One region of the Streptomyces sp. NPDC006235 genome, then DNA from elsewhere that is predicted to be linked to it. Evidence: riboswitches for the same ligand, from Rfam matches in the RefSeq annotation. Region 1 holds a riboswitch; each other region holds the start of a gene.
The links. Region 1 has a riboswitch for cyclic di-AMP ahead of ABZ192_RS30280 (transglycosylase family protein). Riboswitches for the same ligand answer to the same signal wherever they lie in the genome.
Positions count from the first base shown of each region.

Region 2: another riboswitch for cyclic di-AMP. It lies ahead of ABZ192_RS08575 (C40 family peptidase); the one in region 1 lies ahead of ABZ192_RS30280 (transglycosylase family protein).
Region 3: another riboswitch for cyclic di-AMP. It lies ahead of ABZ192_RS03010 (LysM peptidoglycan-binding domain-containing M23 family metallopeptidase); the one in region 1 lies ahead of ABZ192_RS30280 (transglycosylase family protein).
Region 4: another riboswitch for cyclic di-AMP. It lies ahead of ABZ192_RS34890 (M23 family metallopeptidase); the one in region 1 lies ahead of ABZ192_RS30280 (transglycosylase family protein).

Region 1 is NZ_JBEXSR010000032.1:100,455-107,455, forward strand. It holds gene eno (phosphopyruvate hydratase) at 1-1,090, opposite strand, end outside; gene ABZ192_RS30280 (transglycosylase family protein) at 1,371-2,051, opposite strand; cyclic di-AMP (ydaO/yuaA leader) riboswitch at 2,056-2,222, opposite strand; gene ABZ192_RS30285 (transglycosylase family protein) at 2,451-3,401, opposite strand; gene ABZ192_RS30290 (cytochrome P450) at 3,530-4,828, opposite strand; gene ABZ192_RS30295 (nucleoside triphosphate pyrophosphohydrolase) at 4,903-5,871, opposite strand; gene ABZ192_RS30300 (SurA N-terminal domain-containing protein) at 5,966-6,613, opposite strand.
Region 2 is NZ_JBEXSR010000005.1:215,289-222,289, forward strand. It holds gene ABZ192_RS08565 (ATP-dependent Clp protease proteolytic subunit) at 34-669, shown strand; gene ABZ192_RS08570 (hypothetical protein) at 677-985, shown strand; cyclic di-AMP (ydaO/yuaA leader) riboswitch at 1,332-1,534, shown strand; gene ABZ192_RS08575 (C40 family peptidase) at 1,538-2,011, shown strand; gene ABZ192_RS08580 (DUF6328 family protein) at 2,093-2,734, shown strand; gene ABZ192_RS08585 (LysE family translocator) at 2,670-3,290, opposite strand; gene ABZ192_RS08590 (LysR family transcriptional regulator) at 3,383-4,309, shown strand; gene ABZ192_RS08595 (ATP-binding protein) at 4,312-4,770, opposite strand; gene ABZ192_RS08600 (helix-turn-helix transcriptional regulator) at 4,984-5,844, shown strand; gene ABZ192_RS08605 (DUF397 domain-containing protein) at 5,854-6,084, shown strand; gene ABZ192_RS08610 (8-amino-7-oxononanoate synthase) at 6,161-7,001, opposite strand, start outside.
Region 3 is NZ_JBEXSR010000002.1:177,688-184,688, reverse strand. It holds gene ABZ192_RS03015 (DUF6250 domain-containing protein) at 1-355, opposite strand, end outside; gene ABZ192_RS03010 (LysM peptidoglycan-binding domain-containing M23 family metallopeptidase) at 553-1,461, opposite strand; cyclic di-AMP (ydaO/yuaA leader) riboswitch at 1,466-1,627, opposite strand; gene ABZ192_RS03005 (alpha-galactosidase) at 1,939-4,014, opposite strand; gene ABZ192_RS03000 (tyrosine-protein phosphatase) at 4,194-4,991, shown strand; gene ABZ192_RS02995 (DUF6126 family protein) at 5,013-5,132, opposite strand; gene ABZ192_RS02990 (XRE family transcriptional regulator) at 5,129-5,773, opposite strand; gene ABZ192_RS02985 (aspartate aminotransferase family protein) at 5,833-7,001, opposite strand, start outside.
Region 4 is NZ_JBEXSR010000043.1:705-7,705, forward strand. It holds gene ABZ192_RS34885 (aldo/keto reductase) at 1-476, opposite strand, end outside; gene ABZ192_RS34890 (M23 family metallopeptidase) at 637-1,668, opposite strand; cyclic di-AMP (ydaO/yuaA leader) riboswitch at 1,680-1,836, opposite strand; tRNA gene ABZ192_RS34895 (tRNA-Met) at 2,137-2,210, opposite strand; gene ABZ192_RS34900 (hypothetical protein) at 2,265-2,456, opposite strand; gene ABZ192_RS34905 (hypothetical protein) at 2,901-3,425, shown strand; gene ABZ192_RS34910 (dihydrofolate reductase family protein) at 3,475-4,635, opposite strand; gene ABZ192_RS34915 (MarR family transcriptional regulator) at 4,748-5,263, shown strand; gene ribA (GTP cyclohydrolase II) at 5,416-6,057, shown strand; gene ABZ192_RS34925 (MarR family transcriptional regulator) at 6,175-6,738, shown strand; gene ABZ192_RS34930 (ATP-binding SpoIIE family protein phosphatase) at 6,823-7,001, opposite strand, start outside.

The DNA of each region.
Region 1 (7,001 bases):
GGTGGGACATCATGCACTTGAAGCCGTTGCGCTGGGCCAGCTCGACGGCGTCCAGGGTCTCGGTCAGAGAGCCGATCTGGTTGACCTTGACCAGGAGCGCGTTGGCGGCGCCCTCCTCGATGCCGCGGGCGAGGCGCTCGGGGTTGGTGACGAACAGGTCGTCGCCGACGAGCTGGACCTTGTCACCGAGCTTGGCGGTGATGGTCTTCCAGCCCTCCCAGTCGTCCTCGAACAGCGGGTCCTCGATGGAGACGAGCGGGTACGCGTCGACGAGCTCCGCGTAGTACTCGGTCATCTCGGCCGCCGAGCGCTCCTTGCCCTCGAAGGTGTAGACGCCGTCCTTGTAGAACTCGGACGCGGCCACGTCGAGGGCCAGGGCGATCTGCTCGCCGGGGGTGTAGCCGGCCTCGTTGATCGCCTCGAGGATGAGGTCGAGGGCCTCGCGGTTGGAGCCGAGGTTCGGGGCGAAGCCGCCCTCGTCGCCGAGGCCGGTGGCCAGGCCCTTGCTCTTCAGAACCTTCTTCAGCGTGTGGTAGACCTCGGCGCCCCAGCGCAGGGCCTCGGAGAAGGACTCCGCGCCGATCGGGGCGATCATGAACTCCTGGATGTCCACGTTGGAGTCGGCGTGCGAGCCGCCGTTCAGGATGTTCATCATCGGCACCGGCAGCAGGTGCGCGTTCGGACCGCCCAGGTAGCGGAACAGCGGCAGGTCGCTGGCCTCGGAGGCTGCGTGGGCGACGGCGAGGGAGACGCCGAGGATGGCGTTGGCGCCGAGGGAGCCCTTGTTGTCGGTGGCGTCCAGGTCGAACATGGCCTGGTCGATCAGGCGCTGCTCGGTGGCGTCGTAGCCGACGAGCTCCGGGCCGATCTGCTCGATGACCGCGAGGACGGCCTTCTCCACACCCTTGCCGAGGTAGCGGTTCGAGTCGCCGTCACGCAGCTCGATGGCCTCGAAGGCGCCCGTGGAGGCGCCGGACGGGACGGCGGCACGACCGGTGCTGCCGTCGTCGAGGCCGACCTCGACCTCGACCGTGGGGTTGCCTCGGGAGTCCAGGATTTCCCGGGCTACGACGACGTCGATGGACGGCACGAGCATCTCCTTCTTCATGTGACGCGGGTACGCGGGCCGCGGGGGCCCGGCGAGGCGCGGGCCGCGGTGGCTCGCGACATGAGCCTAACCGGCTCCGGGCGATCGGCCACCGGGTCGCCCACCCCATGGACAGAACCGAGAGTAAATTGTTTCCGAACGGAACAAAGCCGGATCGCAAAGACCGGCAGAAAAAGACCGGCAGAAAAAACCCCGCCCCGGCGCGCACGGGGGGTGACGCGCCGGGGCGGGGAGCCCGTGGGGGACGGGGGTGGGCCGCTGCTTACTTCAGGTGCAGCTGCTGGCCCGGGTAGATCAGGTTGGCGTCCGTGATGATGTCCTTGTTCAGGTCGAACAGCTTCTCCCAGCCGCCCTCGACCTTCTGCTCGGTCGCGATGGAGCTGAGGGTGTCACCCTTGACGACCTTGTACTCGCCGTCGCCCTTCTTGACCTTCTTGCCGGTCGGGGTGGTGACGGTCTTCTGGGTCTTCTGGGTCTGGGCCGGGCGCTCGTCGGAGCGGGAGGCCGGCTGCTGCTCGGTCTGGCGGGTCTCGGTGGAGCCGCTGCTCTGCTCGGAGCCGCCGCTGTAGCCGGCGCTCGACAGGCCCTTGCCGCAGACCGGCCAGGCACCCTTGCCCTGGCTCGCGAGAACCTTCTCGGCGATCTCGATCTGCTGGGACTTGGTGGCCTGGTCGGCGGTGGAGGCGTACTTGGTGCCGCCGTAGCCGGACCAGGTGGAGGCGGAGAACTGCAGACCGCCGTAGTAGCCGTTGCCGGTGTTGATGGACCAGTTGCCGCCGGACTCGCACTGGGCGACGGCGTCCCACTCGGAGGCGGTGGCGGCGGAGGCGTTGCCGGCCGCCATCAGCGGGGCGGCGACGGCGGCACCGGTGACACCGGCGATGGCGATGACCCGAGAGGCCTTGGACGGACGGCGGTGCGTGCCCTTGCCGGAAAACAGCATGGAGAGATCCCCTCACCGACGCCTGCGAGGTGAGCTGTCGGGTTCGGGCCGGTTGAGTTGCCCGGCCGCGTCCCTCCCGGGACGCGGCTTCACCCCAAGCCCTTCCGGCACAACCGGCCGGTAGGGCACTTACCTTGGGTCCCCCGCTCCTGCCTACGGCGCTTGACGCGACGACTGTTCCCGTGCGGCCGCTGGCAGGATTCGGCGTTGCGGCAGCCGGGGCTCGCGGTGACGAGCGGTCATGACCGTAGACATGAGATCCGCGGAATTTCAAAGACGATCAGGGCTTCTGAGATCTATCTCTCACCGCACCGATAAAGGACATTAGCCACGAACGGGGACGTGAACTCGCACGGTTTCGGGGTGACTTCCGCCCCCGTTTCCGTACTGCCCCACCGGCTACCGCTCGTCCGCTTCGACCCCTACCGTGAGCTTCTGACCGGGGCGGATGAGGTTCGGGTCGGTGCCGACAGCCGTCTCGTTCCCGACGTAGAGCGCGTGCCATCCGCCGCTGAGGTCAAGAGAGTTCGCGATGGACCAGAGGCTGTCGCCGGGGCGGACGGTATAGGAGCCGTCCGCCACCTCCCGGGCGGCCTCGCCGTCGCGCGAGGCGTGCCGTCCGGCGGACCCGGACGGACGGCCGTCCTCGGCCTTGGCGTCCTCGTCGGCGCTGGGGCCGCGGTGGCGGCCGGAAGTGGTGTCGGTCGGGGCGGAAGAGCGGTCGTCATGCGGCGACTTGCCGGGCTCGCCACTCTCGGGAGTGGGTGACGGGGAGCTGCCGGGCTCCTGCTCCTGCGACTGATCCCGGGGCTGGTCCTGGGACTGCTCCCGGGACGGATCCTGCGACTGGTCCTGCGTCGAGGAATCGGAAGAATCAGGTGACTTGTCGGAGTTGGTGGTTTCGTCCGACTCGGAGGAGTCGAGCAGTCCGGGCGAGTCCGTCGGAGCGGACGAGTCGGACGCGCCCGAGCCCTTGTCCTGTTCGAGGCCGGAGAGCAGACCGCAGGTGCGCCAGGCGCCGACCCCCTGGTCGGCGAGGATTCTCTCGGCCACGGCTATCTGCTGGGAGCGGCTGGCCAGGTCGGCGCTCGGGGCGTAGTCGAGGCCGCCGTGGTTCTCCCAGTCCTCCTGGGACAACTGGAGGCCGCCGAAGTATCCGTTGCCGCTGTTCTGGCTCCAGGCGCCGCCGGTCTCGCAGTCCGCGACCCGGTCCCAGGTCGTGCCGTCGGCCGCGCTGGCACCGGAGGCTCCGAGGAGCGGGATCGCGATGGCGGAGCCGGTGACCCCGGCCGCGACGAGGAGAGCCGGAGCCTGGCGGGGGCGACGGTGCCGACCGTTCCCGGAGAGCATACGGAGACCTTTCGCGAGACAGCAGTGACCGGCGCGGCGCAGGGTTTCCCGGGCCGCGCTGATGATGGGTGAACGTATCGGCAGACGATCACTTGTCACAAGTTCATGCCGCGCAGATCACGTGAAGATCACAGGCCTGACGGCGTGTCATGTTTATTCGGTGAGAACTCCACCGGCAGCGTGCGCAGCCCGCGCATGATGAGGCCGCCGCGCCATCTCAGCTCGGCCGGATCCGCGGCGAGCCGCAGGTCCGGAAGGCGGGTGAGGAGCGTGGCGAGCGCGCTCTGGCCCTCCAGGCGGGCGAGCGGGGCGCCGAGGCAGTAGTGGATGCCGTGGCCGTAGCCGAGGTGCTGGTTGTCACGGCGGGCGAGGTCCAGCACGTCCGGATCGGCGAACCGCTCCGGATCCCGGTCCGCGGCGGCCAGGACGACGAGGACCGGGTCGCCGGCCGCGATGTGCTGCCCGCCGATGGTGAGGGGCTGGGTGGCGAACCGCCAGGTGGCGAGTTCGACGGGGCCGTCGAAGCGCAGGAGTTCCTCGACGCCGGTCTCCAGGAGGCCGGTCTCCCCGGCGGCGAGGGACGCCTGGAGGCGCGCGCGCTGCTCGGGGTGGGTGAGCAGGGCGTAGGTCCCGTTGCCGATCAGGTTCACGGTGGTCTCGAAGCCGGCGAACAGCAGGATGAAGGCCATGGCCGCGGCCTCGTTCTCGGTGAGGTGCTCACCGTGGTCGGAGGCGCGGATCAGGCCGGAGATGAGGTCCTCGCCAGGGGCGGGCTCGTCGGGCAGCGCCTCCCGCTTGCGGTGGATGAGGTCGGCGAGGTAGCCGCGCATCTTCTTCACGGACCGCGCCACGCCGCCCCTGGGCCCGCCCTGATGACGGATCATCATCCCCGCCCAGTCGCGGAAGTCGTCCTGGTCCTCGCGGGGGACGCCGAGCAGGTCGCAGATGGCGTAGATGGGGAGCGGGAACGCGAACTCGTGGATGAGGTCGGCGGACCCCTTCCGCGCGAACCCGTCGATGAGGGTGTCGGTGAGCTCCTGCACCCGCGGCGCGAACTCGGCGACCCGGCGGGGCGTGAACGCCTTGGAGACGAGCCGCCGCAGTCGGGTGTGGTCCGGCGGGTCGATGTTGAGCAGGTGCGTCATCAGCTCGGCCTTGCGCTCGCCGGGGATCCCGGTCTTGCCCTTGGCGTGCGCGGGCTCGTCGTGATGCGCCGGGTTCTTGGAGAGCCGGTGGTCGGCGAGCGTCTGCTTGGCGTCGGCGTACCGCGTGACCAGCCAGGCCTCCACGCCGCTGGGCAGCTTGGTGCGGTGCACGGGGGCGTGCTCGCGGAGCCAGGCGTAGGCGGGGTAGGGGTTGCTCGCGAACTCCCAGGTGAAGAGGTCGGGAGCGGCGGCCGGGGTGCTGGGCTGGGGCTGGTCGGTCACTCCCCGACGGTATCCGGCTCCCCGCCCTCCCCCCCCCTCCCCTCCCCTTCCTCCCCTCTCCTCCCCGGCCGGTCTCAGCCCTGCTCCGCCTCCCTGATCGCGTCCCGGTACGCGCGGGCCGCCGCTCGCAGGGCCGCCTCCGGGTCGACGCCCTCCGCCTCCGCGCGGACGGCCAGGGCCAGCAGCTCGTAGCCGATGCCCTCGACCGGCGGGAGCGGTATGTCCAGGCCGGCGGTGCGGGCCCGGGACGCCAGCTTGGCGGCGAGGGCCAGGCCGGGCTGGCCGAGGGGGATGCCCTCGGTGATCGAGCTGCGCTGCTTCTCGACCGCCTTGGTGCGCAGCCAGTGCGCCTTGACCTCCTCGGGCGTGGTGGCCGTCTCGTCGCCGAAGACATGCGGGTGGCGGTGGATCAGCTTGTTCACGATGCCGGCGGCGACGTCGTCGACGGAGAAGGGGCTCTCCAGGTCGTCCTCGGCGATCCGGGCGTGGAAGACGACCTGGAGGAGGACGTCACCGAGCTCCTCGCGCAGTTCGTCGCGGTCGCCCTCCTCGATCGCCTCGACGAGTTCGTACGCCTCCTCGATGCCGTACTTGGCCAGGCCCTTGTGCGTCTGCTGGGACGACCACGGGCACTCGGCGCGGATACGGTCCATGACCTGGACGAGATCGAGCAGGCGGGCGCCCGGCAGGTCGTAGGACGCGGGGAGCAGCTCCAGCTCGGGCATGGCGACGCGGCCGGTGCCGGCGAGGCGGGCCAGGCCGTCCGTCAGGACCGGCTCGCCCTCGCCCGTCGCCACGACGACCAGCGTGCGGCCGCCGGCGCAGGCGTCGACCAGTTCCTCGGCCGTCGGCGACGCCTCGTCGACGGTGATCCCCGCCTCGCGCAGATACGGCAGCTGCGGGTGCGCGCCGTCCGCGCACAGCACCTGGTCGGCCGCGTGCAGCGCCTGCCAGGCGGGCCAGGACAGCAGGCCGGGGGCGACACGGTGGCTGGTGGTGAGCAGGACGATGCGGCCGGGGGCTTCGGGGCTGTTGGCGTTCACGATTCGAAGCTATCCCACGCCGCCGACAACCCCGGAAGTCATCCACAGCCCCTGGACAGGCCCCCTGGGCACCCAGGCACCTGGGCCCGTGCTCCTACATGTTCTGCTGCGCCTGCGCCGCCGACACGTCCCGTACCCACGGCGTCTTCGCGTCGGCGCGGCTGCTCTTCTGGACGTCCCAGGTGCCGTAACGCGGGTTGAGGTCGACGTTCAGGTCCTTGGATGCCTCGGACAGGGCCTTCCAGAACTCGGGACGGTTGGTGTCGGTGCCGAGCTTCTGCGCAAGCTTCTGGGCCTCCAGCTGGAGGCGGAGGTTCTCCTCCAGGCGCTGCGGCGGGATGCCGTACTGCTGGAGCCAGGTGGTCTCCAGCGCCTTGGCCCCGCCGGCCTGCTCCTCCAGGCCGGCCCGCATCTCCTGGATGTCCCTGCGGGTGACGGTGACACCGGCGTCCTGGGCGGCGCGGTGCAGCACCCGGTCGAGGACCATGGTGTGCAGGGTGTCGCGAGTGAGCGTGCCGGTGCCGGCGATGGCCTGCTGGTACTGGGCGTCGTCCCGCACGGCCGCCCGCTGGGCCGCGCGGACCTCGCCGACCCGGTCCTCCAGCTGCGAGACGGTGATCCGCTGGCCACCCACCACGGCCGCCGCGCCGGGATGCGCGTCGTTGCCGCAGGCGGTGAGAAGGGGCGCCGCGGCGGCGATCGCGGCGGTGAGGACGAGCGCGGTGCGACGGCGGCGGTGCAAGGAGACCTCCCGAGGAGATTGTGCGACGGTGCACAAGGTCTTGCGGTGATCGATGGTAGGCAGTGGCCAAGCTCTGGCCAACCCATTCGACCAACGATTCACCGGGACTTCCGGCACCGCCGCGCGGGCCGGGCCGGGAGGGGAGCCGCGTCCGGGGGGTCGGCGGGGTCCCCTCCCGGGGTCTCGGGGCCTCCGGATCTCCGGGCCTCCGGGACTCCGGGCCTCCGGATCTCCGGGCCTCCGGGCCTCCGGGACTCCGGGACTCCGGGACTCCGGGCCTCCGGGCCTCCGGGCCTCCGGGCCTCCGGATCTCCGGGACTCCGGGCCTCCGGATCTCCGGGACTCCGGATCTCCGGGACTCCGGATCTCCGGGACTCCGGGCCTCCGG
Region 2 (7,001 bases), on a different contig from region 1:
CGGAGACGGCTCTGCCGCGAGGAGGGGTTCGCCATGACCCGACCGTCCGCCCGTTACGTGCTGCCCGAGTTCACCGAACGCACGGCGTCCGGGCAACGGACGATGGACCCGTACTCCAAGCTCCTGGAGGGGCGGATCGTCTTCCTCGGGGCGCCGGTGGACGAGACCTCGGCGAACGACGTGATGGCCCAGTTCATGTACCTCGAGCACCAGGCCCCCGACCGCGACATCTCGCTCTACATCAACTCCCCCGGCGGCACCTTCCACGCCATGGCGGCCCTCTACGACACGATGCAGTACGTCGCCTGCGACGTGGAGACGGTCTGCCTGGGGCAGGCCGGCGCCGCCGCCTCGGTGCTGCTGGCGGCGGGCACGCCCGGCAAGCGATCCGTGTTGCCGGACGCGCGTCTGGTGATCCATCAGCCCGCGCTGCCCGAGCCGGTCCGCGGGCAGGCCGGCGATCTGGCGATCCAGGCCGAGGAGTTGCTGCGGATCCGGACCCGCATGGAAGAGATGCTCGCACTGCACACGGGCCGCACCCGGGAGCAGGTGAGCGCGGACATCGAGCGCGACAAGGTCCTCACTGCCCAGGAGGCGGTGGAGTACGGCCTGGTGGACCGGATCGTCCCCCACCGCAACGCCACCCTGGCCCCGCCGACGGGAGAGTGAGCCGCCGGTGCTCCCGCCCGAACTGCCGCCGCTGCCCGCACTGACCCGCGCCGAGGCGGAGTTGATCGACCGTTACCTGGAGGTCGTCGACCTGCTCGGCCGGATCAACCCCGCCCTGCCCGGCGACACCTACCGCGGACTGCGCGCCGCCCAGGCCCTGGTCGGCAAGGCGACCGCACTGCGTGACGCATTGACCCTGATGCACCAGCGGGGTGAGACGGAACTGCACTCCGGCACCCTCGGCCGGGCACTGCGGGTGCTGGACGGCGAGCGGCGCACGGCACGCGTCACCCTGCCCCCGGAGTCCGTCAGTTGACGCGGATGCGCCGGCCCGGACGCCCGCCCGCTCGGCGGAGCGTCCGGGCCTGAGTCCAAACGGACCGAATGACGTACCCCTGTTCGGAGTAGACGGGAGTCCTGTTTTTGGGCCCTCACAGTTGCGCAACGCGCGTAGCCGAGGGGCGGAATGGGACATTCCATTGCTGGTCCGGCGGTCCATGACCCCGTGGACGGTGGCTCGAACACAGGCGTGTCCACCCGAACGGGTGAGTGGTGAGTAACAACACAAATCCCCGGTTCGGTTGGGATTTCCGGACATGCATGAGCCAAGATCCGTGTCTGACGACAAGCCCCCGCCACAGCGGCGGGGCGGTCCGGGCGGACGCCGAGTCCTGCCGCCGCCTGGATGACCGGTCGACAGAAGTGCATCGGCAGGAGTGGAGGACCCAAGCACGACGGGTCGCCGGGACGGTCACGCCATGACCGGACCCGAGTAGCCCTTGGGGTGAAGCCGCGTCAGCGGCCGGGCAACTTCGCCAGCCCGAATCCGACAGGTCATCCTTCACAGGCGGCTGACGAAGGGTTGCGCATGACTGCGCTCAATCGTGTCCCGTCGCTGATGGTCCGGGCCGGTACGGCCTCGGCCCTCACCATCGCCGCCGTGGGCGGCTCGATCGTGGCCCCCGGCTTCTCGTCCGAAGCAGCGGCAGCCACACCGGCGACCAAGGCACTCCAGATCGCGGCCTCGAAGAAGGGTTCGCCCTACAAGTACGGGGCCACCGGTCCGCACAGGTTCGACTGCTCCGGGCTCACGCTGTATTCGTTCAAGAAGGCCGGCAAGAAGCTCCCCCGCACGGCCGCCCAGCAGTACAACAAGACGCGCCACATCTCCGCCAAGAACCGCAAGGCCGGAGACCTGGTGTTCTTCCACTCGGGCAGCAACGTGTACCACGTGGGTATCTACGCGGGTAAGAACAAGCTCTGGCACTCCCCCAAGAGCGGGGACGTGGTGCGGCTGCAGAAGATCTGGACCAAGAGCGTCTGGTACGGGCGCGTGAAGTGATCCGCCCGGCCTGCGGCGGCGCCCCTGCCGCGCCGCCGCACGCCGGAGCGTGACACGGCCTCAAGTGGTTACCCGTCCCCCATGGCCGAGCACCGTCCCTGCACCGCACGCGGCGAGACCCCGCTGCAACGCGCCGACCGGAACTTCGTCGAGCTGCTCCAGGAGCTCCGGGTCACCCAGACGGGCGTACAGATCCTGTTCGCGTTCCTGTTGTCGCTCGCGTTCACCTCGCGCTTCACGTCCCTCGACACGGTCCAGCGCGTCACCTACGTCATCACGCTGCTCCTCGCGGTCCTGGCCGCGGCGCTGTTCACCGCGCCGGCCGCGCTGCACCGCTCGCTCTTCCAGCAGGGCGCCAAGCCGCGCATCGTGCAGGTCTCCTCGCGACTGGCCACCACCGGCCTGGTCGTGCTGGTGTTCGCCTTCAGCGGTTCCGTGCTGTTGGTGGTGGATGTGACGACCAGTCGGGCCGGTGGCATCGCCGCGGGCGCGGCGACGTTCCTGGTCTGCGTCGGCCTGTGGGGGCTGCTCCCCCGGCTGGTGCGGCGGGCGGGGCTGCGCGAGGAGACACGCGGCGGCCCCGAGCGACCTGAAGCCACCGTCGAGGAGCCCGCGCCCCAGGGGGCCGTCCGGATCCCCGCGCCGCTGCGCGGCACCATCAGGCAGCCCTCAGTGGTTCGAGAAGGAGCAGCACACCGAGAAGCGTCAGCGCGGCGCCGGTGACCCCCTCGACGGCCCGCGCGGCACGCGGCTCCCGCAGCCACCGGCCGAGCCGGTCCACCAGCAGTGCCACGGCCGGGAACCACAGCAGCGCCAGGACCACCACGATCAGCGCCAGCAACAGCGTCCGGGGCAGCGCGGGACTGCCCGCGGGCACGAACTGCGGCAGCAGGCTGAGGAAGGTGATCGGCGCCTTCGGGTTGAGGGCGTTCGTGACGAAGCCCTGTCGCAGGGGACGCGCGGCGGACGAAACGGTCTCGACAGCCACGGCAGGCGGCCGCCGCAGCGACCACAGCGTCCGCAGTCCCAGGTACAGGACATAGCCGCCGCCCACCAGCTGGAGCGCGCGGAACAGCGCGGGCACGGCGGCCAGGACCGCGGCGACCCCCGCCACGGCCAGCGCGGTGTGCAGCAGCAGCCCGCCGGCGACACCGAGGGCGCAGGCGATGCCGGCCCGGCGGGAGACCAGGGCGTTGCGCACGACGACGGTGAAGTCGGCGCCCGGCATGGCGACCATGCCGGCGGCCACCCCGGTGAAGGCGATGAGTTGTCCGTCCATACGGCCAGACTGCCGGGTCGAAGCCTTCAGCAGGTATTTTGAATGTCCTGGGTGAGCCTTAAGCATCGCTTTGGTCTGCGGAGGTCAGCGGCATGTACGACCCGACCCGGCTCGCGGCGCTCGTCGCCGTCGCGGAGGCCGGGTCCATCACCCGGGCCGCCGAGCGCCTCGGCTACACCCCGCCCGCGCTCTCCCAGCAACTGGCGAAGCTGGAGCGGGAGGCGGGCTCGGCGCTGCTGGTCCGGCATCACCGCGGGGCGCGGCTGACGGCTGCGGGCGAGCTGCTGGTGGCACGGGCCCGGCGGGTGCTCGACGAGCTGGAGCAGGCCCGTCACGAACTGGCCCGGCTGGCCGGTCTGTCGGGCGGCGTCCTCAGGCTCGGCACGTTCCAGACGGCGGGCATCCATCTGCTGCCGCCGGTGCTCAGCGCGTTCCGCCGGGCTCATCCGGATGTGGAGCTGTCCGTCGCCGACTACGAACCACCGGCCGGTGTCACGGCCGTGGCCGCCGGTGAGATCGACCTGGCGCTGACCCACACCTACCAGCCCGCCGACGCCCTGACGTTTCCGGCCTCCGTCCGCTCGGAGCCGGTGCTGGTCGAGGAACTCGTTCTGGTGACCGCCCCGGGTCATGCCCTCGCCGACGGCACGGCCAGGCTTCCCCTGACGGAACTGGCGGGTCAGCCGCTGATCAGCATGGCGCCGGAGCATCCGTCCCGGCAGGGTGTGGAGGCGGCGCTGGCCAGGGCCGGGGCCAGCCCGTCGGTCCTGGTCTCGACACCCGGGTATGCGCTGGTGTGCGCGCTGGTCAGCGCGGGGCTCGGGGTGGGCGTCGTACCGGAGATGGTGGCGCGGACGTCGGTCACGCCGGTCGGGGTGCGCCCGCTCGGGGCGGGCGAGCTGCGCCGTACGATCTCCGTCGCCTATCGGGGCGAGGAGGCGGCGCCTGCCGTGGAGGCCTTCCGGGCCTTGTTGCGCGGGGCGTTCGGCCGCGCGCGGCACACGTCACAGACGCGGTGAGGTCACGGCTCCTGCTTCCTCGCCGTCGGCACGGGCTGGGCCGGGACGGTCCACGGGAGTTCGATCGAGATGGTCTTGCCGCCCTCGCGGGTGGGGCGGATCCGGAGCCTGCCGCCGCATTCCGCGGTCAGCCAGCGGATGATGACGAGACCGCGGCCGTTGTCCTGCTGGACGGCGGCGGGCAGGCGTCTGGGGAACCGCGGGTGGCTGTCCGTGACACCGATGCGCAGCTGTTCGTCGCGGTCCAGTGCGACGTCTACCGTGAAGGTGGGGGACTGTCCGAAGGTGTGCTGGACGGCGTTGGTGGCGAGTTCGGAGATGATGAGCCGGATGGAGTCGGACACTTCCGTGTCCGCCGGCAGGCCCCACTCCGCCAGCGTGCCCACCACATAGGCGCGCGCCGCGGAGACCGAGGCGGGATCGCTCGGCAGAGTGACGGATGCTTCCAGATGGTCTGCCATGGCGACGTCGTCCCTTTCCCACGGGACCGCAGTCCGACACGGAGCGGAAGGTTCGAGTACGGTCCCGGACTGGTGCTTCGTCGCCAGAGTGCCACCAGAACACCCCTCAAGGGCGGCGATCCACCAAGATATGCATATATCTGTCGCTCAAAGCGGTGAACTCTACGACGCGAGACCGTATTTGGGTGGCTCGGAAGGAGTAGGGAGGAGCCCATGCAGCACGGTCCCGCGGTGCGCCGCCGGAAATTGGGCGCCGAACTTCGCGCGCTGCGCACCTCGGCGGGGCTCACCAGTGGTGAGGCGGCCCGGCTGGTGGGCTGGCACCAGTCGAAGGTCAGCCGTATCGAGACGGGCACGAGCGGGGTGAAACCGGCCGATGTGCGGTTACTTCTCGACGCGTACGCCGTGGCGGACAGGCAGCTGCGCGAATTGCTCATGGTGCTGGCGGGGTCCGAGGACAGCGACGGCCGGACCCACTGGTGGCACGCCTACCGCGGAGTGCTGCCACCCACCTACCGGGACTTCATCAGCCTGGAGTCGCAGGCCGGCGCGATGCGCACGCTGGAGACCACCGTCGTCCCGGGGCTGCTCCAGACGCCCGAGTACGCGCGTGCGGTGACGAAGGCCGCGGTGGAGGGCCTGCCCGAGGACCGGCTCGACACGCTGGTCGAGGTGCGGCTGGCCCGGCAGGACGTACTGCGCGCGGATCCGCCGCTGGAACTGAGCGCCGTCCTGGACGAGGCGGTGCTGCGGCGGGAGGTGGGCGGGCCGGGGGTCATGGCCCGGCAGCTGGAAAGGCTGGTCGAGGCGGCGCGGCTGCCCCAAGTGCGGCTCCAGGTGCTGCCGTTCGCCGCAGGGGCGCACATCGGCGTTACCGGCCCTTTCGTTATCTTCTCATTTTCGAGCACATCCGATCTGGATGTGGTTGTTCTCGACCACTTGACGAGTAGCCTCTACCTCGAACGGAAAGAAGACCTCCAGGCCTACACGGAGGCCTTCAACGCCCTTCAGATCCACGCCCTTTCGCCCGAGGACTCGTTGGATTTCATCGCCGGGACAGCCGCCGGCGCGTAAGGAGGCACCATGCGTGCACTGCCTCGTCACGTCCCCTCAAGCATCGAACTGCACGGTGTGCGGTGGCTGCGCAGCAGCTACAGCACCGGCGCGAACAACTGCGTCGAGACCGCGCGTCCGGACGTCCCGCCCTGGGCCGGACTGCTCGCCGTGCGGGACTCCAAGGACCCGGCCGGGCCCGCGCTGCTCTTCTCTGCGAGGAGCTGGGCGGAGTTCACGGCCGCGGTCGACCGCATCTGAGCCGCATCCGAGCCACGTCCGAACCACCTTTCCGATCAGTCCGTCGTCGAGCGACGCACGGCCGTGTCACGCCGACTCATGGCCGCGTCTCGCCGATCAGTCGTACAGCGCCTTCGATCTGTTCCCCGGTCAGGTCCGCGCGGGCGGTCAGCCTGAGCCGTGAGACGCCGTCGGGTACGGAAGGAGGACGGAAGCAGCCCACGGCCAGGCCCGCCGCGCGGCACTCGGCCGCCCAGCGCACGGCGTCCTCGGGGGAGGGCGCCCGCACCGAGACCACCGCGGCGTCCGGACGTACCGCTTCCAGGCCCGCGGCGGTCAGGCGTGCGTACAACTCGCCCGCCACCGCGCGGGCCCGCGCCGCGCGCTCCGGCTCGCGGCGCAGCAGCCGCAGGGCCGACAGGGCCGCCCCCGCCGCAGCGGGGGCGAGACCCGTGTCGAAGATGAACGTCCGTGCCGCGTTGACCAGGTGGTCGATCACCCGGGCGGGGCCGAGGACGGCTCCGCCCTGGCTGCCGAGCGACTTGGACAGCGTGACCGTCACGACGACGTCGTCGGCGCCCGCGAGCCCCGCCGCGTGCGGGGCGCCGCGGCCGCCGTCGCCGAGGACGCCCAGGCCGTGGGCGTCGTCGACCACCAGTCCGGCGCCGTGCTCCCGGCACGCCTCGGCGAGCGCGGCCAGCGGCGCCGCGTCGCCGTCGACCGAGAAGACCGTGTCGGACACGGTGATCGCCGTGCCCTCGTGTGTGTGCAGCGCCTTGCGCACGGCGTCCGGCTCGGCGTGCGCCACCACCTGGGTCGTGCCGCGGGCCAGCCGGCAACCGTCGATGAGCGAGGCGTGGTTGCCCGCGTCGGAGACGATGAGGGAGCCGTGCGGGGCCAGCGCGGTGACCGCCGCGAGGTTGGCCGCGTAGCCGGAG
Region 3 (7,001 bases), on a different contig from region 1:
CCGGGGAGCGGACGTCGGTCGCGTTCCAGAAGTTGTTGAGGTCCGAGACGCGGTCGTTGGCCCCGCCCTCGGAGACGGGCGTGGCGGTGTACTCGAGGACATACGGCCCGTCGAGCCGCTGCCTGAACCATACGGTCGCCCCGCTCGGCACGTCGATCTCCAGAACGCCGCGAGAGGCGGTCACGGTGCCACCGTCCTGGAGTTCGGTCGCCCACTGGGCGAGACCGTGACGGAAGTCGTCCCGGGCGATGAGGCGGCGGTGCCGGGGTGCGGCATGCGCGGCGCCCGCCGGGACGAGGGCCGCCACGGCGGCTCCGGCGGCCAGGGTGGCGAACGCTCTGCGAGTGGTCGGCACGGGACACATCTCCTTGGGGGATCCGCCTGGAAGGCTCTAGAAAGCGCTTGCGCTCCGGACGGGATCACTGTGTCCCAACTGCCGCTCGCTGTCGATCCCTTGGGGCGACCGGAAGGTGCGCGCACACACCGAAGGCCGGACCCGGGGATCGGGGTCCGGCCTTCGGTCGCGTGTCAGGCAGGTGGTGACGCGGTCGGTCAGCCGACGGAGACGCCGTGCGAGCGCAGGAAGGCGACCGGGTCCACGTCCGAGCCGTAGTCCGGCGTGGTGCGGATCTCGAAGTGCAGGTGCGGTCCGGTCACGTTGCCGGTGGCACCGGACAGGCCGATCTCCTGCCCGGCACTCACGGTCTGGCCGGCCGAGACGGAGAGCGAGGACAGGTGGGCATACTGCGCGTAGCTGCCGTCGTTCAGCCTGATGACGACCTGGTTGCCGTACGCGCCGCCCCAGCCGGCGGAGACGACCGCGCCCGCGCTGACGGCCTTGAGCGAGGTGCCGGTCGGGACGACGAAGTCGACACCGGTGTGGTAGCCGCTGGACCACATGCTGCCGGACATGTGGTACGGGGTGCCGACGGTGGCGCCCTCCACCGGGAGGGTGTAGCCGCTGGACGTCGCGGCGGCGGGCTTGGCGGCGGCCGGCTTCGCGGGCGACTCGGCGGCGGACGACTTCGACGCCGAGGACTTCGAGGGCCTGGGAGCCGAGGGCTTCGACGGGGCCGGGGACTCGCTCGCCGCCGCCTTCTTGCCGATCGCCAGCTTCAGCCCCGGGTGGATCAGCGACGGGTCGTCGCCGACGGCGTCACGGTTGTCCGAGTAGAGCTTCTTCCAGCCGCCGTCGACGTTCTGCTCGTCGGCGATCTTCGCGAGATAGTCACCGGCCCGCACGGTGTACGAGCGGGCGCCCGTGGCCTTTTCGGTGGCTTTCTTCTCGGCTGCCGGCGCGGACTGGACGGCCTTTTCCGGAGCCGACTGCGGGGTGGCGGCGTGGGCGCCGGCGGCCCCCATGAGCGGAAGGGCGAGAGCGGCCCCACCGGTTCCGGCGACGGCGATGGAGCGGGTGAAACGCTGGGACTTCGGGCGGCGATGCTTACCCTTCGCGGGCATGGCGAATTCCTCTCCGTCGCCTGCGAGGTGAGCTGTCGGGTTCGGACTGGAGATGCCCGGCCACGCCGAGGCGCGGCTTAACCCCAAGCCGTTCCGGGAACCGGAACAGGCGTCTTACCTGTGGGTCCCCCGCTCCTGCCGTACGTCGGGTCAGTGTGTGCGGGCTCCGGGCGGCGGCAGGATTAGGCGTCCGTCCGGATTGGTGGGGAACGTAAGCGACCAGGACGCAAAGGGACAAGCTCGCGGTTGCCCGTGACGGCATTTTTCTTGACGCGCCGACATTTTTTCCGTCACGGAGCGTGGATTACCGATCTCCAGCTTCCCGCAATACCCCTGAACAACGCCGGAATTACGTGCACATGGCAACAACACATCGTCACGAATATGACGATGCTCACGCACCCCGGCCTCATCTCCTTTACAGCCGGGGCACGTTATACCTAAACAGCTGAAGCGCTCCCTATTCGGACAGAAAGACTACATACGCCTAAGCCGGACGACAGTCGCATCCAGATCCCCGCGCAGACCGACCCGCAGCCCGTGATGGAGCAGTACGACTCCCCGGTGAACTTCGCCCGTTTCGAGGCATTCGTACGATGCTGCCGGGTCGAGACCCCGCAGCCGGAGCGCCGGAACGGGCTCGCCGTAGCGCTGCGCCTGGAGCCAGGCGAGGACGACGATCTCGTCGCCGAGGACGTACTGCACGGCGCTCAGGCCCCCCTCCGGCGGGCGCAGCCGGTACAGGTCGCCGCGCTGCACCACGGGCCGGATCTCTTTGTAGAGCTCCACCCACTCCCGCGCTTCGGCGAGTTCCTCCTCCGTCCACTTCGTGAGGTCGCCGCCGACCCCGAGCACCCCGGCCATGGCGCTGACGAACCGGAACCGCAGGGAGCTGGCCCGGTGGTTGAGCATGGCGTTCGGGCTGTCGGTGACCCAGGCGGCCATGACCCGGGCCGGGTGGATCTGGCTGAAGCCTTGCTGGATGGCGAGCCGGTCGAGCGGGTCGGTGTTGTCCGAGGTCCACACCTGGTCCGTGCGGCCGAGCACACCGAGGTCGATCCGGCCGCCGCCGCCCGAGCAGGACTCGAAGGCCACCCCGGGGTGGGCGGCCCGCAACCGGTCCAGCAGGGCGTACAGGGCGTGCACGTGGTCGACCCACAGCCGCTGCGGGTAGGGGTCGTCCGGCCACCCGGCGTCGGTGAAGCAGCGGTTGAAGTCCCACTTGACGTAGTCGATCGGCGCGCTGGAGAGGAGTCCGTCGAGCTGCCCCCAGAGGTACTCCTGGACGTCCTCGCGGGCGAGGTTCAGTACGAGCTGATTGCGGAACTCTGTCCGCTTTCGTCCCGGTTGGTACTGCACCCAGTCCGGGTGCGCGCGGTACAGCTCGCTGTCCGGGTTGACCATCTCCGGCTCGACCCAGATCCCGAACCGCATGCCGAGGCCGTGCACGTGCTCGGCGAGCGGCTTCAGTCCGCCCGGGAAGCGGTCGGGGTTGGGGGTCCAGTCGCCGAGCCCGGCCCGGTCGCTGGTGCGCGTCCCGAACCAGCCGTCGTCGACCACGAACAGCTCGACACCCATGGCGGCGGCCCGCTCTGCGAGCGCCCGCTGCTGTTCTTCGGAGATGTCGAACTCGGTGGCCTCCCAGGAGTTGAACAGCACCGGCCGGTCCTGGTCCGCGTCCGGGACCACGTACGTCCGCTGGTAGGCGTGCCAGGCGCGGCTGGCCCCGCCGTGGCCGCCGTCGCTCCAGAGCCCGGCGAAGACGGGGGTCGTGTACGACTCCCCCGTGCCCAGCATCAGCAGGCCCGATTCGTCGTACCCGGCCCCGCCGGTGATCTGCACGCGCGCGTCCGGGAGCTGTGCCACGGCGATCCGCCAAGACCCGGACCAGCCCAGGGCGCATCCGTAGACCTCGCCGTGCTCCTCGGTCGCGTCGGTGTCGAGCGCGACCCATGGCAGGTGCTGGTGACCGGTGTGGCCGCGGCGGCTGCCGATGACCTTCTCGCCGTGGGTGAGGCCGGAGCGCTCCAGCCGGGACTCGGCACCCCAGCGGCCGTGCAGCTGGGACAGCCGCCAGGAGTCGCGGTCGGGCAGGGTCCAGGTGGCGGAGTCGGCGCGCAGCACCTCGACGGCGGGTCCGTGGTTGTCGAGGGTCACCCGGCGTTCGACGACGTCCGTCCCGGGGCGCATCCGGTAGTGCAGCGTGATGGCCAGGTCGCCGTCGCGGAAGCGCAGCCGCAGCTCACCGTCCTCGGCGTCATGGCCCTCGTAGGTCCACTCGGTGCCGCGCCGCTCGCCGGTGCGTACGGACAGGGCGGGCCGGGTGAAACGGGGGCCGCCCTCGACCGGATACTCCTCGCGTCCGTCGAGCGGTGACTCGAAGGGCCAGTAGTCCGGCAGCGGCCGGACGGCGAGGGCCTCGGCGTCGGCGAGGGCGATCCGGGGGCCCCAGTGCAGGTGCAGCAGTTCGTCCCGGTCGGTGACATGGACGGCGTAGCTGCTGGCCGGCCCGGAGAGGACCCATGTACGACCGTCTTCGGAGATGTCCAGCATCAAGGCCTCACAGATTCGAACAAGCCCGACCAGGGGCGACCAGGCTCCGACATCATCAAGGGCCGCGGGGGCTCCCGGCAACGCCTGTGGACAACTCATTGCCCCAGGCAGGCATGTCGTATCGTCGAGTGATGCCCGTCGACGAGCCGCGCCGGCGGCGCCGAAGGGGAGGAGCCCTCGTGACACAGCAGGTCCCGTCGACCGAGCCCGAGCTGGCTGGAGTGCGCAACTTCCGTGATGTGGGCGGACTTCCGACCGTGGACGGACGGCGGGTGCGGCAGGGAGTGCTGTTCCGCAGCGGACACCTGGCCCATGCGACCGGGGAGGACGCCGCCTTCCTGACCACCCTGAGCCTGCACACGATCTTCGACTTCCGCAACGCGGCCGACCAGAAGCTCGAAGGGCCGGACGTCGAGCTGCCGGGTGTGCGCAATGTGAACCTGCCGCTGAGCGACCCCGCCGACGGCGCCGAGTTCTGGAAGATGGTGCGCGACGGCGACCTGGACCAACTGCGCGCGATCCTCGCGGACGGCAAGGGCGCGGACCGGATGATCGCCTCGTACCGCACGATCATCCGGAGCCGCACGTCCGAGCACTCCCGGGTGCTGCACGCGCTCGCGGAGGACAGCGTCCCCGCGCTGATGCACTGCGCGGCGGGCAAGGACCGCGCGGGTCTGTCCATCGCGGTGACGCTGCTCGCCCTGGGCGTCGAGCGCGAGGCGATCGTCGACGACTACCTGAAGTCCAACGCCAAGCACCGCCGCTACAAGGTGCACCGCAGCAGCACCGCCGCCTCGGCCTACTCCCCCGAGGTCATGGAGCTGCTCAGCCCCCTGTTCGACGCGCGCGCCGAGTACCTGACGGCGGCCTTCGACACCATCCAGGAGACCTGGGGCGGCGTCGACACCTACCTGGAGAAGGGGCTCGGGCTCACCCCGCAGACCCGGGAGCGGCTGCGCGAGCGGCTGCTGGACTGACAGCCGCCGCCGGCCCGGCGGCTACTTGGCGCCCACCTCGAAGAGCAGATACACGAAGGCCGCGAAGACATGGCCCACGACGAGGTAGATGAACAGCCGCACCCACAGGGCGCGGGGAAACTTCTCCTCCATGTCCTTCACGGCCTGTCTCCCGGGGTGGGGCCCAGGCACAACGCGGCCGTGGGACTCTGCAAGAGGGTGTGGACGAAGAGCAGTTCGACACCGTCCGGATCCTGGGCGGCGATCCGGTGCGGGGTCAGCGAGTCGAAGTGAGCGCTGTCGCCCGGCGCGAGCTGGTGCGTGGTGTCGCCGAGGCGCAGCCGCAGCCGTCCCCGGAGCACATGGAGCCACTCCTCACCGGGATGGACGCGGACGATGTCGCCCTGGGAGCCGTACGGGACGTGCACGCGCAGGGCCTGCATCCCGCGCCCGGGCGCGCCGGCCTGCCAGTACGTCCAGCCGCCCGCCTCGGTCGGTTCCATGTCGGCGGCGCGTATCACGGCGTCCCGGGCGGCGGCCGTCTCGCCGAGCAGCTCGGCGACGGTCGTACCGTAGATGCGGGCGAGCGCGAGCAGCATCGGCAGGGAGGGCTGGCGCTGCCCGGTCTCCAGGCGGGAGAGGTGGGCGGGCGACAGCCCGGCGGCGCGGGCCGCGGCCTCCAGGGTCAGTGAGGCCTGGCGCCGCAGCGACCGCAGCTGCGGCGCGACGGCGGGCAGCGCATCCGCTGCCTGGTCGGGCGACGGGGCGGCCCCGGAGGGCCGCTCGGTCTCGGAGGAGCTCATGCCTCCATTCAGCCGCACCCTTGCCCCAGCGGCAAATTTCTTGCCTCAGAGGCAAAAGGTCAGCGGTTCGCCACCGCCTGTTTGACGAGTGTCTTGCCGAAGTCCCACACCAGGCCCCCGTCGTGCGCGTCGTCCATCACGGCCGTGAACGCGTCGACGAACCGGTCCACCTCCCGCTCCCCGATGATCAGCGGCGGGATCAGCTTGATCACTTCCATGTGGTCGCCGGAGACCTGGGTGAGGATGCGGTGCTTCTGGAGCAGCGGTACGACGACCATCTGCGCGAACAGTCCCTTGCGCGCGGCCTGGAGCATGGCCCAGCGGCTGCGCAGCTTCAGCGACTTGGGCCGGCCGAACTCGATGCCGATCATCAGGCCCCGCCCGCGGACGTCGGCGAGCATCTCGTACTTGTCCGTCAGCGCCGCGAGCCGGGATCTGAACAGTTCCCCGGTGGCCCGGACCCCCGCGACGATCTGCTCGTTCTCCATCACCGACAGCACCGCCAGGCCTGCCGCCATGGCCTGCGCGTTGGACCCGAAGCTCGCCGAGTGGACCAGCACCCGGTCCATCGACGAGTAGACCTTCTTGAAGATCCAGTCCTTGCCGAGCGTCGCGCCCACCGGCACATAGCCGCCGGAGAGCGCCTTGGCCACGCACACCAGGTCGGGTTCCACGCCCTCCTCGTGCTGGTAGGCGTAGAAGTCGCCGGTGCGGCCGAGGCCCGTCTGCACCTCGTCGGCGATCAGCAGCGCCTTGTGCCGGTGCAGCAGTTCCTGGGCGGCCAGGAGGTAACCGGGCGGGGACTCCAGCACGCCCTTGCCCTGGATCGGCTCGACGATCAGGGCGGCGACGTCGCCCTTCCTCAACTCCCTTTCCAGCGCGTCGAGATCGCCGAGCGGTACGGCCGTGTCGGGCAGCAACGGGGCGAAGCCGTCGCGGAATCCAGACTCCCCGTTGACGGAGAGGGAGCCGGTGGTCAGGCCGTGGAAGGCGTGCGCGCAGTACAGGATCCTGGGCCTGCCGGTGGCGTACCGGGCGAACTTCAGCGCTCCCTCGACGGCCTCCGTACCGCTGTTGCCGAAGAACACCCGGTCCAGGTGGGGGCTGTGCGCGAGCAGCTTCTCGGCGAGCAGGCCCGGGAGCGGCTGGCAGTCGAAGCGGGTGAGGTCGGCGAGCTCGGCGTCCAGGACGTCGTGCAGCGCCTTGCGCACCACGGGGTGGTGACGGC
Region 4 (7,001 bases), on a different contig from region 1:
GCGGAGATGTTGGAGGCGGCGATGTGCCGCACCTTCCCGGCCGTCACGAGTTCGTCGAGCGCGCCGATGATCTCCTCCACCGGCACGTCGGGCTTGTCGTAGTGCGTGTAGTACAGGTCGATGTAGTCGGTGCCGAGGCGCCGCAGGGAGGCGTCGGCGGCGGCCTTGATGTTGGCGGCGGACAGGCCCTGGAACTCGGGGTGCTGGCTGACCTTCGTGGCGACGACGACGTCCGCGCGGTTGCCGCGCGACGCCAGCCACTTACCGAGGACGGTCTCGGACTCGCCGCCCTGGTTGCCGTCCACCCACGCCGAGTAGACGTCGGCGGAGTCGATGAAGTTGCCGCCGGCGGCGGTGTACGCGTCGAGGACGGCGAACGACTGGGCCTCGTCCGCGGTCCAGCCGAAGACGTTGCCGCCGAGGGCGAGCGGGAAGACCTCGAGGTCGGAGGAGCCGAGCTTGCGAAGAGACGTCATGCTCCGCGTCAACGGCCGTGCGGGAGAGGCTCATTCCACAGCGGACGCAAAACTCCCGTAAACGGCCCCGCACGAAACTTCCGCACGAGACCCCGCACGAAACCTCCGCACGAGACCCCGCGCGAAACCTTCCGCACGAGACCGCAAACGCCGCCGTCGCTCAGACGTTCAGGCCCTTGCCCCGCAGCCACGCAAGCGGGTCGATGCCGTTGCTGGACCCACCGGTGTGGACCTCGAGGTGCAGATGCGCCCCGGTGACGTTGCCCGTCGCGCCCACGCGGCCGATGACGTCGCCCGTGCTGACCTTCTGGCCGACGCTGACGCCGATGGACGACTGGTGCGCGTACCAGATCTCCGTGCCGTCATCGAGGGTCAGGACCGTCTTGTAGCCGTACGAGCCGTTCCAGCCCGCCTCGGTGATGGTGCCGCTGTGCACCGCCTTGATCGGCGTGCCCGTGGGCGCGGCGAAGTCGAGGCCGGTGTGGTAGCCGGAGGACCAGTAGGCGCCGGCCTGACCGAAGGTCGAGGTGATGGTGTACGCGGAGGTCGGCAGCGTGTACTGCTTGGCGAGGGCGGCGAGCCGCTCGGCCTCGGCCTTCTTCCGGGCCTCCTCCTCCGCCTTCTCCTTGGCTTCGGCGGCCTTGGCCTTGGCTTCCTTCTCGGCCTTGGCGGCGGCCTCCGCGGCCGCCTTGCGGGCGGCTTCGGCGGCGTCCTGCGCGGCCTTGGTCTCGATCTGCTCCTGCTGGTGCTCGACCTGCGCCATGATCCGGGCGCGCAGTGCCTCACCGGCGCCGGAGGTGCCCTGCTCGGTGTCGGCGGACGCCGTGGCGAGGTCGCTGAGCGGAGTGGCGGAGCCTTCGGGGGTGTCGTCGTCCGAGATGAGGGAACCCACCGAGGGAAGGTCCGGGACGGAGATCGACACCGGCGGCTTGCCGGTCTGGGCGCTGGCCATGCCGCCCGCACCCACGGCGGCTATGACGCCGACGCCGAGGACGGTGGAGCTGCGCGCGAGGCCTCCGCCGCGCTGCTTGGTGACGCGATGCCGGCCACGGATGGGGCGGATGGACTCCGCGGTGGGGTTCCATTCCTGGAACGGGCCCTCGTCGGTGTGGTGACCGCCGTAGCCGAAGGTTTCGGTGTCGCGCTGGTTCGGCGCGGACGGGGCCGCGGGGGCAGGCCGGTTTGACGCCACGTGGGCGTACTCCTTTCCTTCCTTCTCGCCTACCGGGTTAGCTGACGGGTTCGGAGCAGGAAGGTCTCCTACGCGCGTATACCGGCCGTGCTTCCACGGCGGCATCCGCTCGATTCACCCCAAGTGGTGGTTCCCCGGTTCCCTTTCAGGATTCGGCGCGTGCGCACGGAGCCGCCTTCTGTGACGGCTGGGACGACCGCGCTGCGTTATCGAACGTTAATAGACGCGCGGTGGGTATTCCAGCGATTCCGCTTGATCATTAACCTTTTTCACGCGGACCAACCTGCCACGACCAGTCCAAAACGGGCGAGTTGACCGCCACGCAAGTGACTCACGTGTTTTGACGGTGTGTCAGTTGTGATGCGGAGCGGCGTGCTTCATTCACCGACAGTAATGTCGGCGGTAAAGGGAGAACCCAGGAAAAACCGAGGGCCGGAACCCTTTCGGATTCCGGCCCTCGGCCTTCAGTAGCGGGGACAGGATTTGAACCTGCGACCTCTGGGTTATGAGCCCAGCGAGCTACCGAGCTGCTCCACCCCGCGTCGTTGTGACTCCAGTGTACGCCATCCGCGGGACCACTCGCGCACACCCGGTGCTCAGCGGCCCGGGTCGCCCGCGGGGGTGAGGGTCTCCCAGGCGGTGAACAGGTCGTCGGTGCCGGCGGGCCGGGTGCGCACGGCCAGTGCGTGCGCGGCCGGGACCGACCGGCCGAGGCGGCCCTCCAGGCGATGGAGGACGGCCTCCAGGTGCGGTCCGAGTCTCCCCTTGATCCGGCCGCCGCACAGCACCCGGGCACGGACTCGCCCCGTTGGCGACGGGCGTGCAGGGCGAGCGCGGCCGTCAGCCGGTCCTCGGCCTCGCCGTAGAGGTCGACGCCCTGGTGCCGGGCCGTCTCGGCGATGTGTGCGGTGGCGGCGAGCGCGACACCGACGTGCCGGAAGCTGCGGCAGGTCTCCTGGGCGACACCGTCCCGGTACGTGGCCTGCCCGGACCAGTACGCCGTCGTCCGCCGCGGCGTGGCGAGGCCGGAGCCGGGCACGGTGAGCGGAGCGGGGCCGTCCTTCTCCAGGTAGAAGTAGGCGGGCACGCGTTCCCGGAAGCGCTCCAGGGCGTGACCGAAGGCCCGGTGGTCGTCGAGGAAGACGGCGATGGCGATGACCGCGTCGGTCGCCACCAGGTCCCAGCTCCCGGTGAAATCCGGGTCGGTGACGGCGACTTCGGGGAGACGGGCCGTGCGCAGCATGCGCTCGAAGCGCCGCACGCGCTCGGCGGGCCAGCCGGCACCCGGGGTGTGCCGCACGATCTCCGCGGCCCTGGCCCAGACCGACCCCGCCCGTGACGGTGAAGAGGGCCTGGGTGTAGGCGGCCAGTGCGTCCGCGCGTTCCCCGGCGCAGCCCCGGCCCTCCAGGTCACCGGCCGGGCAGACGACGGTCCCGTACGGCTCGGCCCGGTACCGGTACGAGCCGTACCTGCTGTCCCGCATGTCGAGGTACGCCTTCAGCCAAGGCTGCTTCCCGGCGGTGACGTGCTCGCGTACGGCGTCCAACCGGGCCTTGGCGACGAGGACGCCGGGGTGGGTGAAGGGGGCGTCGGCGGGCAGGGCCGGGCCGTGGGCCGGAGTGTCCGCGTCGACCGCTCCGCACGAGGAGGCGAAGAGGGCGAGCGCGGTGAGCAGGAGCGCTGCCGTACGTCGTCTTCCCGCTGCCCGCATGGCCGCTGGCTCCGCGCTGTCGTACCGGCCCTGGAGGCAGCGTGACCCGCGGGGCGGCCGGGCCGCAGGATCTGTTGGGCCGATCGGCCCGCGCTCAGTGCGTCAGGTGGCGGTTCGGGGCCTTGGCGCGCTCCTCGTGCTCCGGGAGGACGAGGACTTCCACTCCCCCGGCCGCCAGCAGGCCGCTGCCGTCGGCGTCCGCCACGAAGGTGTCCGGCTCGCGCCAGGCCGTGACCACGCGTCGTACGCCCGCGTCGAGGATCAGCCGGGCGCAGGGTGCGGGGCGGGAGGCCCGGCGGGCGCAGGGCTCCAGGCTGCTGTAGACCGTCGCGCCGGCGAGCCTGGGATCGGCCGGGTCGAGCTTGGCCAGGGCCGCCTCCTCGGCGTGCACGAGCGGGTCGCCGCCCTCGCGGGAGTGGCCGCGGGCCAGCTCGGTGCCGTCGGCCGCGACGACCACCGCGCCGACGCTGAACGCCGTGTCCGACGGCGGGCACTGTGCGGCCAGTTCGCAGGCGAGGGCCAGCCAATGGTGGTCGGCGGCGACGGGCAGGGGGCCGGTGCCGGGGGCGGTCGGCTCGTAGCGCATGAGGACCACGTCCTCGATCCGCCGGGTCTCCAGCAGCCGGAGCCGGCCGGACTGGTAGCCGCCGGGCCCGAAGAGGCGGGGTGCCCCGGGGTCGCCGACGAAGAGCGGGGCGAGGACCAGCTGGAGTTCGTCGGCCAGGCCCTGGGTGAGGAGCTGGGTGTGGATCAGGCCGCCGCCCTCGACCATGAGGCGTCGTACGCCCCGGACGTCGTGCAGGTGGGTGAGGAGCCGCCGCCAGTCGAGGTCGGCGCCGAGGGGGACGACGTCGGTGGCGTCGGCGGCATCGGTGCCATCGGCCGTGGCGAGGCCGAGGGCACGGGCGCGTTCGGCGCCCTGGTCGGTGGTGTAGAGGACCTTCTGGCCGCCGGTGTGCCAGAACTGCGCCGCCGGGTCGAGGTCGCCGGAGCCGCTGACCGTGACCTTGAGGGGGTACTCCGGCAGACCGGCTGCCGTGCGGGCGGCCCGCCGCTCGGGTGAGTTGACCAGCAGGCGCGGGTTGTCGGCGCGGACGGTCCCGGCACCGATCAGGATCGCGTCGACGGACGCCCGGACCTCGTCGACCCGGTCGAAGTCGGCCGGGCTGGACAGGAGCAGGCGTTCGGGGCCGGTGTCGTCCAGGTAGCCGTCGAGGGAGACGGCGGCGGACAGCAGGACGTACGGGTGGGGCATCGACGCTCCCGGCTCGTGGAGACTCGTGGCGGACGGGTGAACGGCGGACTGGTGGGACGGCGGACCGACGGACGGCCTTGGTTCAAGTTTGAAACAAACCTACACTGGGTGCATGACGACTCGCTGGCTCACCCCCGAGGAGCAACGCGCCTGGCGCGCGTACATCGCCGCCTCCTTGCTCCTGGAGGACGCGATCGACCGGCAGCTCCAGCAGGACGCCGGCATGCCGCACCTGTACTACTCCATCCTGTCGGTCCTGTCGGAGTCCCCGGAACGGCGGCTGCGCATGACCGATCTCGCCGAGCGCCTGAAGATCACGCGCAGCCGGCTGACGTACGCGGTGACGCGGCTGGAGAAGGACGGCATGGTGCGGCGCGAGGCCTGCCGGTACGACAAGCGGGGCAGCATCGCGGCCCTGACGGACGACGGGTTCGCCGTACTGGACCGGGCGGCGCCCGGGCATGTCGAGACGGTACGGAGCTTCCTGTTCGACCGGCTCAGCAAGGAGCAGGTGGAGCAGCTGGAGGAGATCTCCACGGCGATCGCGCAGGGGCTCCAGGAGGACGGGACGCGGCCGGCGTCGGACGACGTGCCGTGGCGACGGAGGTCCTCCACGGCCTGTTCGTGACTCACCTCACAACACACCTCGGTCTCACCGCTTCTCATTGCTTCAAATTTAAAGCAAGGGTAGGGTTCCGGACGTGGATCTGCTTCAAATCTGAAGCAGACTGCAAGCCGACGGCTGTGCAGCCGAACAGGAACGGAACCCGGAGGCCCCGCATGCCCGACACCCCCGCTGTCCTCGCCACCCCGCGCTCCCGCGTCCGGGTCCCGCTGCGCTTCCACGACGGCTACGAGGTCGACGCCGAAGTCGTCACCTTCCACGGCCTGGCCGACGGCCAGGAGCACGTGGCCGTCGTCCTGGGCGAGCCCGGGCAGGTTCCGCTGGTGCGGCTGCACTCCGAGTGTCTGACCGGGGACGTGTTCGGCTCGGCCCGCTGCGACTGCGGCCCGCAGCTGCGCGAGGCCGTCGAGCGCATAGCCGAGCGCGGCGGCGTGCTCCTCTACCTCCGACAGGAGGGCCGGGGCATCGGCCTCTACAACAAGCTCGACGCGTACGCCCTCCAGGACGAGGGCCTCGACACCTACGAGGCGAACGCGGCCCTGGGGCTGCCGGAGGACGCCCGCGACTACACGGCGGCGGCCCAGATGCTCCGGGCCCTGGGCGTCGGTGAGCTGGACCTGCTCTCCAACAACCCCGACAAGGCCGCCCAGCTGCGCGATCTGGGCGTGGCAGTCCGCGACCGCGTCCCCACGGGCGTCTTCACCACCGCGCACAATGTCCGGTACCTGCGCGCGAAGGTCCTCCAGACCCAGCACACGCTGCCGCTCGCCGCGCTGACAGGGCTCAGCGCGGGCTGAGCCTCCAGGCCCGGCCGGGTGCGTGAACGGGGCGGCTTGCCCCTTGGCTCATCGGGTACAGCCTTTGAAAGAGGGCGACCTCTGCAGTACCCGGAGCTTATGGAAAGTGACCGTTTCGTGACCGATCTCGACGGCCCCGGCGATCCCCGGGCGAGGAGACGGGGCGATGGCCCGGAGGCCGTGGCGGCGCAGATCGCCGAGGCCGTGGAGAGCCTGACGGCTCTGTGGTCGGTCGCCGCGCAGGACGCCTCCCTGCGGCTGTCCCTGCACCAGCTGCGGGCACTGCGCACCCTGGAGGCGGCGCCCGGCCTGAACCTGACGGCCCTGGCGGACCGGCTCGACATCGGCCTCCCCACGGCCAGCCGCCTGTGCGACCGCCTGGCGGCGGCCGGCCTCCTGGAACGCGCCCCGCACCCGGACACCCGACGCGAGGTGCAACTGTGGCTCACCACGCACGGGCGGCACGTCCTGGGCGACGTCGCCGGCCGCCGGGCACGGGCCCTGACCACGGCGCTGGCGGCGATGGAACCGGCGGAACGGGTGGCGCTGAGCAGGGGGTTGCGGGGGTTTCTGGCGGCACGGCGCGCGGAGATCCCGCGCGTCGACGGGGCCGAGCGGGACGCCGGGCCTGACGCGGCTGGCCCTCCTCCCCGGACCGACCCCCCGCCCGGCGAGCCGTAAAGCCGTAGCGCCCATAGCGCCGTATTCAGGACGCCGTAGCGCCGTCAGGGGCAGATCCGCCCCTCGACCCCGCAGGTCCGCCCCTCAACCCCCCGAGCCCTGACGGCTCCCGCCGCCCCCGCCCAGCACCGCCACACACGTGTCGTCCCGCACCGGGCGGGCCGCGCTGCCCGCGTCGCGGAGGACCACCGCGGCCACCACCGCCGGGTCACACCCGAGGAGCACGGTGTCGTCGGGGGGCGTCCAGCGGCCGGGCAGGCCGT